DNA from 3 places in the Aliirhizobium sp. YIM B11859 genome. Region 3 is predicted to be linked to each of the others. Evidence: riboswitches for the same ligand, from Rfam matches in the RefSeq annotation. Region 3 holds a riboswitch; each other region holds the start of a gene.

Region 1 (4,169 bases), on a different contig from region 3:
CTGCGCGACGTCAACCAGATCATCGGCAAACGCGAAGGCTCCTGCACGAATGCCGGCCTGAGCCTGCTGATCACCCAGCGCGGCGCGATCTTCCTCACGGATACGTTCGTCAACTACAATCCGACGGCGGAAGAGATCGCCGAGATCACCATCCTTGCTGCCCAGGAAGTCCGCCGCTTCGGCATCGAACCGAAGGCGGCGCTGATGTGCCATTCCAACTTTGGCTCGCGCGATTCCGAAAGCGCCCGCAAGATGCGCGCCGCGCTCGCCATCATTCGCAGCAACGCGCCGGAGCTTGAGGTGGACGGCGAAATGCAGGGCGGTTCGGCGCTCAACGAAATCCTGCGCAAACGCGCCATGCCGGACAGCCCGTTGCATGGCGAAGCCAATCTGCTGGTCTACCCAAGCCTCGACGCGGCGAATATTTCGCTCGGCATCGTTCGGATGATGATGGACGCGCTGCATGTCGGCCCGATCCTGCTGGGGACCAAGATGCCGGCACATATCCTGTCGACGACCGTCACCTCGCGCGGCGTCGTCAACATGGCAGCACTGGCTGTCGCGGAAGCTTCGCAGCCGGTGCCGTTCGCGCCGGCACAATAGCCGAGCGGCTGAAACAAACCAGCATGCGGGATAAGGCAAGCCTCCCGCATGCTGAGCATGACATTGTTGATCTGCCATCAATACGATGCGACAGGTGAAACATGATTTCCGTCAAGGTTCGGACACTGACATCGCTGCTGATTGCCTGTTCGGTATTGCCGCAGGCGGCATTTTCGCGTGATGTCGAAATATGTGCCAATCTCTACAGGCGCCTCAACAGCACACCGCAGATCATCGGCACCAGCAGCAATATCCGCCGCTACGCGCAGGATCTCAGCGCCATGAATGCGGATATCCGCCAATTGCGCATCGACATGCGCCGTCAGGGCTGCGGCGGCAGCGTCGTGACGCTGGGCGAGAATGCCAATGGCGATGAATGCGACCGCATGCAGGAAACGCTGCAGCGGATCGAGGATGAGCGGGCGGGCCTGGCCGAACAACGCAATAACAGCCGCTCGCTTCTACAGCCATCCGAGGAGCGGGTAGCGATTCTGTCGGCGATCCGCGCCAATAGCTGCACACCGACCGATCTCGATACGCAGACGGAGCTTGAGGACAAGGAACGCGTCAAGATCCGCGGCATAGCACTGCCCGGCCCTGACGAACCGCAGACCGGCGCAGGCTTCTATGAGGCATCTCCGCGCGCTCCGCAAAGCGATACCGCCAATTCCAGTATCACCCATATCGGCAGTCCCCGCCCGGTGACGGCGCAGAAGGAAGCGCCGGTCCAGTTTCCGCCGGACCGTCCCTACGATCCGGACAGGAAGGTGCGGGCAATCGGGCCGCAATTTTTCCCGGACGAGAATATCGATCTCGCCAATCCCAAATCGAGCGGCCCGCAGCAACAGCAGTAATTATTTGACGCCCCAGCCGTCCTGATAGACCAGGTCTTCAAGAGGCAGGCGCTGGCGCCATCCCTTGAGCGCCAGTTCGGGTTCCTGGTAGAGCGCATCCACATAACCGAGGCAGAGCCAGGCGACGATTTCAACGCGCTCCGGGATGCCCAGAAGCGCCCGCATGTCCCCGTCGCGAAAAATACTGACCCAGCCGACGCCGATGCCTTCCGCCCGCGCGGCCAGCCAGAGGTTCTGGATGGCGCAGACGGTGGAATAGCTGTCCATGCGCGCATTATGGGTGCGTCCGAGCACGACCGGCCCTGCCCGGTCAGGATCGCAGGTGACGCAGATCGATAACGGGGCCTTGCGGATGCCTTCGAGCTTCAGGCTCCGGTAAGTGCTGCGTTTCTCCTCGGGAAACATTGCCTCGGCCTCGTCATTGGCCGTCGAAAACGCTTCCCAGGCCGCCTGCCTGACCTTTTCGTCACGGACAAGAATGAAATTCCACGGCTGCATGAAACCGACAGAAGGCGCCGCATGGGCTGCGTCCAGAACGCGCCGAAGCGTGTCGTCGTCTATCGGATCGGCGAGGAACTGGTCGCGCACGTCACGCCGCGTTTCTATGGCGCGGTAAACGGCGGCACGCTCGCCTGCGGAAAATGGTCCGGCCGCAACAAGGCCGTCGCCCGGAGGATCGGGCAGCAATTCAGGTCGCATCGTTTTTCCCCAACAATGCCTGGAGCCCACATGTCGCCGGATGAGGCGATCACGACAAGCCCCGCAACCTGTCCGCCGTCCGCGCGGATCGGTCCATCACGCCAGGCCGGTCTTCTGACTTGGCTTCATCCGACCATCGCAGCCTTCCCGGAAGTAATCCAGTGGCCAGGGTTTGCCCCTGATGCGATGACCATCCGCCTCACAGCGTTGGGCACGTGCCGGAATTGCGCCGGCTTCCCGATTCTCCCGTCACAGACGGGCACCTGACGGGCCTGTTATGCTGGCTGGACCGGATTGGCGCAAGCCCGTTCACGTCGAAGGTGAATACCGGACATAGGCGAATTCGTCGCCATCGGGCGACCAGTTCGGCGAGTTCATCGTGCCCTGCCCGCCGAAAAGCTCAAACAGGGTTTCGACATTGCCGCCATTCATGTCCATCAGCCGGACCCGCACGTCAAGGTCGCGCGGATGATCGAAGACATCGCCGTCATAGGAGACGAAAACCACCTTGTCACCCTTCGGTGACGGATGCGGAAACCAGTCGCCATAGATGCTGTCGGTCATGCGTTGCGCCTCACCGCCTAAAGACGGTGCGCGCCAGATCTGCATCTGTCCGGTTCGGCTGGAATTGAAGTAGATCCACTTGCCGTCCGGGGAATAATCCGGACCGTCATTGCGGCCCTCCCCGAAGGTCAGCCGCATCTCCTCGCCGCCATCGATGCCGATCGTATAGATGTCGAAGACCTGATCGCGGATGCCGCAATAGGTAAACGTCCTGCCGTCCGGCGACCAGCCGTGCCAGTAGGATGGCAGCTCGGGCGTCACCAGGCGCGGTGTCCCGCCTTCAGCCGGCAGCACGTAAATCGCCGACTTGCCGAACTCGACCTTGTCGGACACGGCGATCAGTGTGCCGTCCGGCGAAATGCCGTGGTCATTGTTGCACAAGGTCGCAAAACCGGTCTCGATCTTTTCCGGCGCAACGTCACCCTCCAGAGACAGCCTATACATCAGACCATCCGCATTGAGCATCAGATAACGCCCATCGGGCGACCAGTTCGGCGCTTCGAATAGGTCTTCCGTCTGCCACAGGACACGGCTCTGACGGTTTCGGATATTGTAGATCTCGACGGAGCTTCGAAACGCCATGGCGGTTACCGATCCCGAAAACGGTTGGTGATCGGGTAACGGCGGTCGCGGCCGAAATTCTTTTTGGTGATCTTGACGCCCGGCGCCGATTGCCGGCGCTTGTATTCGGCAAGATAGAGCAGGTGCTCGATGCGGTGGACGGTCGCCAGATCGTGGCCGCGGGCGACGATTTCTTCGGTGCCCATTTCCAGTTCGACGAGGCATTCGAGAATGTCGTCCAGCGCCGGATAGGGCGGCAGCGAATCCTGGTCCGTCTGGTCAGGGCGGAGTTCGGCCGATGGCGCCTTGGAGATGATGTTCTTCGGGATCACTTCGCCCGACGGTCCAAGCGCATCCGGCGGCACATGCCCGTTGCGCCATTCGGCGAGCGCATAGACCTGCATCTTGTACAGGTCCTTGATCGGGTTGAAGCCGCCATTCATGTCGCCGTAAAGTGTCGCGTAACCGACCGACATTTCCGACTTGTTGCCGGTGGTCACGACCATCGAGCCGAACTTGTTGGAAATCGCCATCAGGATCGTACCGCGGGTACGGCTCTGCAGGTTCTCTTCGGTAATGCCCTCGTCTGTGCCTTCGAACATGTCGGAGAGCGAGGTCAGAAACCCTTCGACCGGTTCGGAAATCGGCACGATGTCGTAACGGCAGCCCAGCGCTCTGGCGCAATCGGCGGCATCCTTGAACGAACCTTCCGAAGTATAACGATAGGGCAGCATGATGCTGCGCACCCTCTCCTCGCCCAATGCGTCGACGGCGATTGCGGCGCAGACGGCCGAATCAATGCCACCGGACAGGCCAAGCACGACAGACTTGAAACCGTTTTTGTTCACATAGTCGCGGAAGCCGAGCATGCAGGCATGATAATCGGCC
Region 2 (4,169 bases), on a different contig from region 3:
TCCGGTCCGATCGGAATGACGCGGAAGGAAATCGCGTGGTCGACGAGCATGTGGTTCCAGGTGGTCGGATAATGGAACATCAGCATGGTGCCGATATGGGAGATCTTGACGTCGTCCGAGAGCGAACGCAGGACCGCCGGGCGGCCGTTCATCGTGTAGCTTTCGGCATCTTCGATCAGCGGCATACGGGCAACGCGGAACTGGCCGTCCGACGACATGTTGAACGTGCTCGGAAGGCCGGCGGCCTCGCAGCGGCTCCAGTGTTCGGAGATGAACGGGTCATCGCCGGCACCCTGCACGCCGGTAGCGGTCGGAGCTTCCGGATAGGTGCGGCACAGTTCCGGATGGTTGCCGGCGCAGTGGTAGCACTCGCGGTTGTTCTCCCAGACGAGCTTCCAGTTGCCCTTCTCGATAATGGTATTCTTGGCGGCAACCTTGGTCTCGGACAGGCGATGCGGCGCCATATAGGGCTCGACGGTGGCGCGGACCGGCGCAAAATCCGGTGCGTCCTGGGCAAGGCAGACGAAGATGTAACCGGCGACGACCTGGCAATGGACGGGCTTGAGACCAAACTGCTTCTTGTCGAAATTCTCGCCCATGTGACGAGCCGACATCAGCGAACCGTCATGCTGGTAGGTCCACTGGTGATAGGGACAGACGAGACGCGTCGCCGAGCCGGTGTCCTTGGTGCAGACGCGGTGGCCGCGATGGCGACAGGTATTGTGATAGGCGCGGATATCGCCTTCGCGGGTACGGATGACGAGAACCGGATAATCGCCGATCTGCAGAGTGACATACATGCCCGACTTCTCGATCTCGCAATCGTGGCCGACGAACAGCCAGTCGCGATACCAGATCATCTCGAGATCGACCTTGTAATAATCCGGGTCGATATAGAAAGGCTGTTCAAGGCTGAAACCTTCGCGGCGGTTCTTCAGCTGCCGCAGAACCTGATTGTGAACGTCCATTTGCTTCCTCGTTATCAAGCAAGCGATCGGGCATGGACAAGTCGGCGGCACGATGCAGCCAATTCCCGTCCCGTCGCCCTCCGCGACCGGTCTTCATCAAGCTCAGGCTGGTTTCCGGGCTGAGGAGTTGTCCCCCGAGTTTCCCTCGAGGAACTGCATGGCACCTTCCCGGGCGGCCGTTCGGCTCTGTCCCAGTGGCGTTAAGCCATGCCTTGAACTCCACCACCGTTGCGGGGGCAGCGCCGGATAGATCTCGTCGACCCGCCGGCTTCCCAATTTTCCGCCTCCCCTAGCGAGGCAGCACCTTGAGCTTTGTCATATTTAAGCGTGAGGCCGGCCTGTCGCATAGACGACATTGCGACATCGGAGACTGCATTGGCGACGACGCCCGAGATCGCTGCGGCGGTTGGGCGGTATCGCCAGCTTGCGACAAGCAAGACACTGTTAAGGTCTTGCTAATAGTATTCCGCAAAATCAATCGGAAGAACCACGAATATGCCAGGACCGCTCCGGTATTACGAGGTCAACAGACAGAGGCCGCTCATCTCGGCGCCGAGCGGGGGCAATGCCCATTCCGAATTCCTCCGCACGGGCAGAATTCCGCGCTCCCGCCCGATGTGGGTTCCGAGCGAACGCCGCTATCTGAGCTACGAGGAAGTCGCCGAAAAGACCGGCAAGAAGCTCGAAGCCGCAGGCGAGACGACACACAAGCGTCTCAACAGCTTTCACCAGTCGATCCACCTGCCGAAGATCATCTTCCATCGCACGCTCGAGGGAAGCCCGCATCTCGGTTATTGCCATGTCACCGCAGCGCGCACCTTCTTTTCGCGTGACGCGATGGTCACATGGTCATTCTACATCGCCAATTTTTCCTCGGAGATCGGTGGGGAAGAAGTGTTTTTCGCCCGTATCAACCCGCGCAACTCGCGCATGTATTTCGCCGTCGCCGTTGAGGGCGAAGCGGGAGAGCAGGCAAGGATCGACCGCAGCTGGCGCAAGAACGGACTGCTGTTCCAGACCAATGATCCGCAGGAAGCGATGCGCAATGTGCTGATGCTCGGCGCGCCGGATGCCGCCATCCGCGAAATCATCAAAAGGCTTTGAAGCGAGCCCGCTCCGCTGTATTGACGGCGTCATGAAAGCCGAAATCATAGATACGGCCAAGGAGCCTAGGCGCGCGATCCGCGAGGGAAGCCGCGTGCTCGGCGAAGGTCTTCCCATCGCCATTCCGACCGAAACGGTCTACGGGCTCGCCGCCGACGCGACGCGGGCGGATGCCATATCGCGGATCTACGAGACCAAGGGGCGGCCACGCTTCAATCCGCTGATCAGCCATGTCTGCGATATCGAAATGGCCGAGCGTTATGCCGTGTTCGATCCGTTGTCGCGTAAGCTGGCGGAAACCTTCTGGCCCGGCCCGTTGACCATCGTCCTGCCCGTCAAGCCCGGCAGCGGCATTCATCCGCTGGCGACGGCCGGACTGGAGACGGTGGGCCTGCGTTGCCCGACCGGGTTTGCCAACGAGCTGATCCGCGCCTTCGACCGGCCGCTTGCAGCACCGAGCGCCAATACATCCGGCAAGGTCAGCCCGACAAGCGCCCATCACGTATTGGACGACCTCGGGGGCAAGATCGCACTCATCCTCGATGGCGGGCCGGCACCGGTCGGAGTGGAATCGACGATCATCCGCGTCGATCCGGAAACGGGCACGATCCTGCTGTTGAGGCCCGGCGGACTGGCTGCAGCCGAGATCGCCGAGGCTGCGGGACGCGATGTAACAAGGCGTGCCGGTCCCGCCGCGATCATCGAGGCGCCGGGCATGCTTGCGTCCCATTACGCGCCGGGTGCGGCAGTGCGTCTCGGCGCAACCTCCGTCGATCCGGGCGAGGCACTGATCCGTTTTTCCGGCGTGACGGTGGACGGCATGGACAAGACAGCGATCGATCTCGATCTCTCGCCCTCGGGGGACCTTGCGCAGGCGGCCGCAAACCTGTTCGAATACCTCAAACGCGCCGATGCCAGCGGTGCGGCCAGCATCGCTGTCACGGCGATCCCCGATGAGGGGCTGGGCGAGGCGATCAATGACAGGCTCGCGCGTGCTGCAGCACCACGCGACGTGCCGGAAAATGGGGAGCGAGACCATGGATAATGCGACGATCGCCGAGAATTCCGTCAGCGGGTCAGGGATGACACCCGCCCTCATCGAGCGCTTCGCAGCGATCGTCGGCGAAGCCAACGTACTGACGGATCCGGCCGACCTCGCGCCGCATCTCGTCGAGGACCGCGGTCTCTACAAGGGATCGTCGCCGATCCTGTTGAAGCCCGGCTCAACGCAGGAAGTGTCGGCAATCCTCAAGCTTGCCAGCCAGACCGGCACGGCGATCGTGCCACAGACCGGCAATACCGGCCTGGTCGGCGGCCAGACGCCGCGTGCCGGTGGACAGGACGTCATCGTTTCGCTTGCGCGGATGAACCGCATCATTGATGTCGATCCGGTCGCCAATGTGCTGGTGGCCGAAGGCGGGGCGATCCTCGCCGAGGTGCAGAAGGCGGCCGAGGGGGTGAACCGGCTGTTTCCGCTGTCGCTCGGGTCGGAAGGCTCGTGCCGGATCGGCGGCAACCTCTCGACCAATGCCGGCGGTACGGCGGTGCTCGCCTATGGAAACATGCGCCAGCTTTGCCTCGGGCTTGAGGTGGTGCTGCCGACCGGCGAAATCTGGGATGGCTTGCGGCGGCTGAAGAAGGACAATACCGGCTACGACCTGCGCGACCTGTTCATCGGCGCAGAGGGCTCGCTCGGGATCATTACCGGTGCGGTGCTGAAACTGTTTCCACGCCCGGTCGGCCATCAGGTGGCGCTGGCCGGCGTCGGCTCGCCGGAAGACGCGCTGAAACTGTTCGACAGGGCCTCCACCCTTTGCGGCGCGGCACTGACCGGTTTCGAACTGATGCCGCGGATCGGCATCGAATTCACCTCCCGCCATATCGACGGCGTGCGCGATCCGCTGTCGGAGCCGCATCCCTGGTATGTGCTGATCGACATCTCGACTTCGGATTCGGCGCAGACCGCCGAGGTGATGGTGCATGCGCTGCTGGAACAGGGGTTCGAGGCAGGTCTCGTGCAGGATGCGGTCATCGCCTCTTCCGTCGCCCAGCAGACGGCGCTGTGGACGATGCGCGAAAGCATGTCGGGCGCACAGA
Region 3 (4,169 bases):
AGGTACCGGTGACCTTTCCATCCGCCGAGCGGGCGCCTTCGGCATGCCCGTCGATCGTCGAAAACGACCGGGCGCAATCGGCACCGGTTGTGCGCCCGATATGCATTTCATAGCCGGCGAAGGAAACATTGTCGAAACTGGTTCCCGAAACCGCTTCCAGCCGCTTGGCGCCGGAGAGGACGGTGTCCACGTCGAGAAGACCGAGCCCTTCGACAGAGCCGGGCGGCCCCTCCGTCCCTTCCGGATCGGAAAGTAACTTGCCCAGCATCTGGTAGCCGCCGCAGAGACCGAGCACTTGCCCGCCGCGCCGGTGATGGGCGGCGATATCGATATCGAAACCGGCCTCGCGCAACGCTGCCAGATCCGAAATCGTCGCCTTGGAGCCGACCAGCAGCACCAGGTCGCAATCGCCCGGAATAGTTTGCCCGCGGCGCACCCGGATCAGCTCCACATCCGGTTCTGCTTCCAGCGGGTCGAGATCGTCGAAATTGGAAATATGCGGCAGGATCGGTACCGCAATCCGGATTTTCGCGCCCGGCTTACGGGCAAAAGACTGGGCAAGGCCCAGCGCATCCTCGGCCGGCAACAATGCGGCATCGGCAAAATGCGGCAAAAGCCCGATCGATTGCCAGCCGGTGAACCGGGTGATCATCCCCATCCCCTCGTCAAACAGGGCAGGATCGCCGCGAAACCGGTTGACGATGAAGCCGCGGATCATCGCCGCGTCCTCGGCATCGATGACCAGTTTCGTGCCTGCGAGGCTGGCGATCACGCCGCCGCGGTCGATATCACCGATCAGCACGACCGGAACATCGGCCGCCCGGGCAAAACCCATATTCGCGATATCGTTTTGCCGCAGATTGATCTCCGAAGCACTGCCGGCACCTTCGACCAGGACCAGATCAGCCTTCGCCCGAAGGATCTCGAAACTTTCGAGCACGCGCTGCAACAGTCTCGGCTTGAGCTGCTGGTATTCCGACGCCTTGGCATTGCCCTCGACCCGCCCCTGCACCACGATCTGCGAGCCGACATCACTCTGCGGCTTGAGGAGAACCGGGTTCATGTGGACGCTGAGAGCCACCCCGGCGGCACGCGCCTGCAACGCCTGTGCGCGGCCGATCTCGCCGCCATCGGCGGTAACCGCGGCATTGTTGGACATGTTCTGCGGCTTGAATGGCAGGACGCTCAGACCGCGAAGGCTGAAGGCGCGGGCAAGACCAGCCACGACCAGCGATTTGCCCACGTCCGAGCCCGTTCCCTGGAACATGAGCGACCGGGCAGCCATGCTTTAGAACTCGATCCCGGCCTGGGCTTTGACGCCGGCCTTGAAGTGATGCTTGACCAGCGACATCTCGGTGACGAGATCGGCCGCCTCGATCAGCGCCGGCTTGGCATTGCGCCCGGTCACCACGACATGCAGATCCGGGCGTCGCGCCTGAAACGCAGCCACGACCTTTTCCAGATTGAGGTAATCGTAGCGCAGCGCGATGTTGAGCTCATCGAGAATGACGAGGCCTATCGTCTCGTCCGCCATCAGCTCGAGCGCCTTCTCCCAGGCTTTTTCGGCCGCGGCGATATCGCGCTTCAGGTCCTGGGTTTCCCAGGTGAAACCTTCGCCCATCGTATGCCAGACGACGCGATCACCGAACACCGCAAGTGCCGGCTGCTCGCCGGTCGACCATGCGCCCTTGATGAACTGCACGATACCGACCCGGCGATTGTTGCCGAGCATGCGAAGCGCCAGCCCGAAGGCTGCCGTCGACTTGCCCTTGCCGGGTCCGGTATGGACGATAAGAAGACCCTTTTCCTGGGTCTTCTCCGCCACTTCTGCATCCTGCACGGCCTTGCGGTTCGCCATCTTGGCCCGATGGCGCGCCTCTTCTGCCTGATTGATCTCCTTCACCGTGCAGCAAACCCCGTGGACGACGACGCGGATGCACTTTCACCCGACCTGAAACGCGCGCGGATCAAACCCGCAAGCGCGCCAAGAACGGCCCAGAACACCAGGTTTGTGGCATAAACGGCGTTGACGAACCGCGCATAGAGATCCATCGGCACAGCCGTCTCATGCGAGGGCGGCAATGGCGCACCAATGAGATGCGGGGCGACGAGCAGCACGATCGCGAGTGCTGCAGGCAGCGCCGAACGGCTATAGGCCAGAAGACCAAGCCCTGCAGCCGTGCAGACAGCGGTCGATACCCACCAGACCTGACGTGGACCGAGTTCGGCGGCCGGCATGCCGGGCAGTTCCGGCGGCAGGCCGAGGCCTGGCGCCAGGATCACCGTGACGAACCCTGCAAGGCCGAACATCAGACCGCCACGCCATCCGCCGAACCCGCCGAGAGCCTCGGACGCTGCGATGAGCACCAGCGCAAAGCCGATCCCGGTCAGCATGTCGGCCGCAGCCGTATAGATGAAGCGCTCGAAACCGTCGGCCGGCGACCAGCCTTCCTCGTCATGCTCATGCGCGGCGACAGGCGCTGCGGCCCCGGCGGCCGGTGCGGCATCGTGGCTGTGGCCAGCTTCCGCGCCGGCATTTTCATAAACCTCTGCGTTCAGGATCAAAGGTACGGTGGAAAAGCTCTGCATCACGGTCAACAGGAGACCAGCCAAAAGACCGGCGATCACCGCCGTGAAGACGATGTTACGAAACAGCGACATATGGGAATTCCTCTAGGTGACCAGCGATCTCAGTGGCAGGGAAATGCCAGTGAATGGCGCGTATCGTGGGCGGCGTTATGCACGACTTCCAGATGCGAGAAACCGACGAAACCGACCATGAAAAGGCCGAGAATAGCCGACAGGCCGAGAGGAATGACTTTGGAAGTGGAGACGCTGACTGCAGTTGCAGCGGAATTCGTAACCATGGACTTTTCTTTCTGCCCTCCACCCGAGGACTGTTCAATTTATCCGATATCTCCGGCAGGTCTCCTGGCTCGCGGATCGAATGCCTTCACCCGCCTTCCCGGATTTCTCCAGTGGCTTGACGGCCATATAGCCGTTTTGGGTAGAGACTTTCCGCCTACAGTTGCGGGGGCAGCCGCGGGTTTGACAGAAAAACCGTCGCACCGCATTCCCTTCGATAAACCCTTTCGGGCACCAAAGACGATTTCACTATAGACAATTCCTCTGATCGGGCAATCGTCTTTGCGACATTGACAGTTTACCGCAACAGCGCTTACTTGACGGAACAACGGTCCCTTGCCGGCAACGGGAGGGGCTAAGAGAGAATGCGGTGCGAGCCTTGGGAAACTCCAGGCTCAATGCCGCGGCTGCCCCCGCAACTGTAGGCGGCGAGCCATCCGGCCAGAGACGCCACTGGAGAGATCCCGCCACGGATCCATCTGGGAAGGCAGGCGGATGGCGACGACCCGCGAGCCAGGAGACCTGCCGTTCGACAATCATGCTTTTCCGGGCGGGGTGCTCCGGATGAAGCTTTGCTTTCACTGCAGGATGGCTCGTCCTCCTGCCGCGCACCCCGATTGTTGAAGACCTGGCGGTAGTGCGGCCTGATGACAAGTGATGACAGAAAAGGCGTGTCCGACGCGGCTTGCGGCGACGTCGATGTGACGATTTTCGTCTGCACCAATTGCCGTGAGGCAAGTGACAGTGAGGCCCGCCCCGGCATCGGCCTGATCGAGGCGCTGCGCCGCGCCGCCGACGGCAAGCCGCTCGCCGTCAAGCCCGTCACTTGCCTTGCCAATTGCGACAAGAGCCCGAGCGCCGCCTTCAGCCATCGCAGCGGCTGGTCCTATGTCTTCGGCCATCTCTCGACCGACAATGTCGACGATATCGTCACCGGCGCCATGATGCTGGCCGAGGACGAACGCGGTTTTCTTCCTCTTCGCGGCCGTCCCATGTGCCTGCGCGGCAAGGGCATGACGGCCCGCATTCCCCCATTCCATCATCACGAGGACATGCCTTCATGAGCGTAAACTTCGATCGAGTCCCCTGCACCGTCGTCACCGGCTTTCTTGGCGCCGGAAAGACCACGCTGATCCGCAACCTGATCGAGAAACTCGACGGCAAGCGTCTGGCGATCATCGTCAACGAATTCGGCGATGTCGGCATCGATGGTGAAGTGCTGAAGGGCTGCGGCATAGAGAGCTGCCCGGAAGACAACATCATCGAACTGGCCAATGGCTGCATATGCTGCACCGTAGCCGACG

Evidence for each region. A riboswitch is a leader RNA that binds a small molecule or an ion and turns the genes downstream of it on or off. The one in region 3 is predicted to bind cobalamin.
Region 1: another riboswitch for cobalamin. It lies ahead of bluB (5,6-dimethylbenzimidazole synthase); the one in region 3 lies ahead of AC2GXZ_RS26665 (CbtB domain-containing protein).
Region 2: another riboswitch for cobalamin. It lies ahead of AC2GXZ_RS08110 (aromatic ring-hydroxylating oxygenase subunit alpha); the one in region 3 lies ahead of AC2GXZ_RS26665 (CbtB domain-containing protein).

Annotation. Positions count from the first base shown of each region.
Region 1 covers NZ_JBXHAY010000003.1:505,059-509,227, reverse strand. Annotated here, with positions in the region: gene AC2GXZ_RS14715 (NADP-dependent malic enzyme) at 1-603, shown strand, start outside; gene AC2GXZ_RS14710 (hypothetical protein) at 705-1,457, shown strand; gene bluB (5,6-dimethylbenzimidazole synthase) at 1,458-2,144, opposite strand; cobalamin riboswitch at 2,244-2,438, opposite strand; gene AC2GXZ_RS14700 (TolB family protein) at 2,466-3,302, opposite strand; gene AC2GXZ_RS14695 (NAD+ synthase) at 3,308-4,169, opposite strand, start outside.
Region 2 covers NZ_JBXHAY010000002.1:377,291-381,459, forward strand. Annotated here, with positions in the region: gene AC2GXZ_RS08110 (aromatic ring-hydroxylating oxygenase subunit alpha) at 1-968, opposite strand, end outside; cobalamin riboswitch at 1,057-1,292, opposite strand; gene AC2GXZ_RS08115 (DUF6656 family protein) at 1,464-2,072, shown strand; gene AC2GXZ_RS08120 (L-threonylcarbamoyladenylate synthase) at 2,104-3,117, shown strand; gene AC2GXZ_RS08125 (FAD-binding oxidoreductase) at 3,110-4,169, shown strand, end outside.
Region 3 covers NZ_JBXHAY010000009.1:26,477-30,645, forward strand. Annotated here, with positions in the region: gene AC2GXZ_RS26650 (cobyric acid synthase) at 1-1,285, opposite strand, end outside; gene cobO (cob(I)yrinic acid a,c-diamide adenosyltransferase) at 1,289-1,903, opposite strand; gene AC2GXZ_RS26660 (CbtA family protein) at 1,900-2,661, opposite strand; gene AC2GXZ_RS26665 (CbtB domain-containing protein) at 2,691-2,867, opposite strand; cobalamin riboswitch at 2,905-3,119, opposite strand; cobalamin riboswitch at 3,178-3,409, shown strand; gene AC2GXZ_RS26670 (DUF1636 family protein) at 3,537-3,929, shown strand; gene cobW (cobalamin biosynthesis protein CobW) at 3,926-4,169, shown strand, end outside.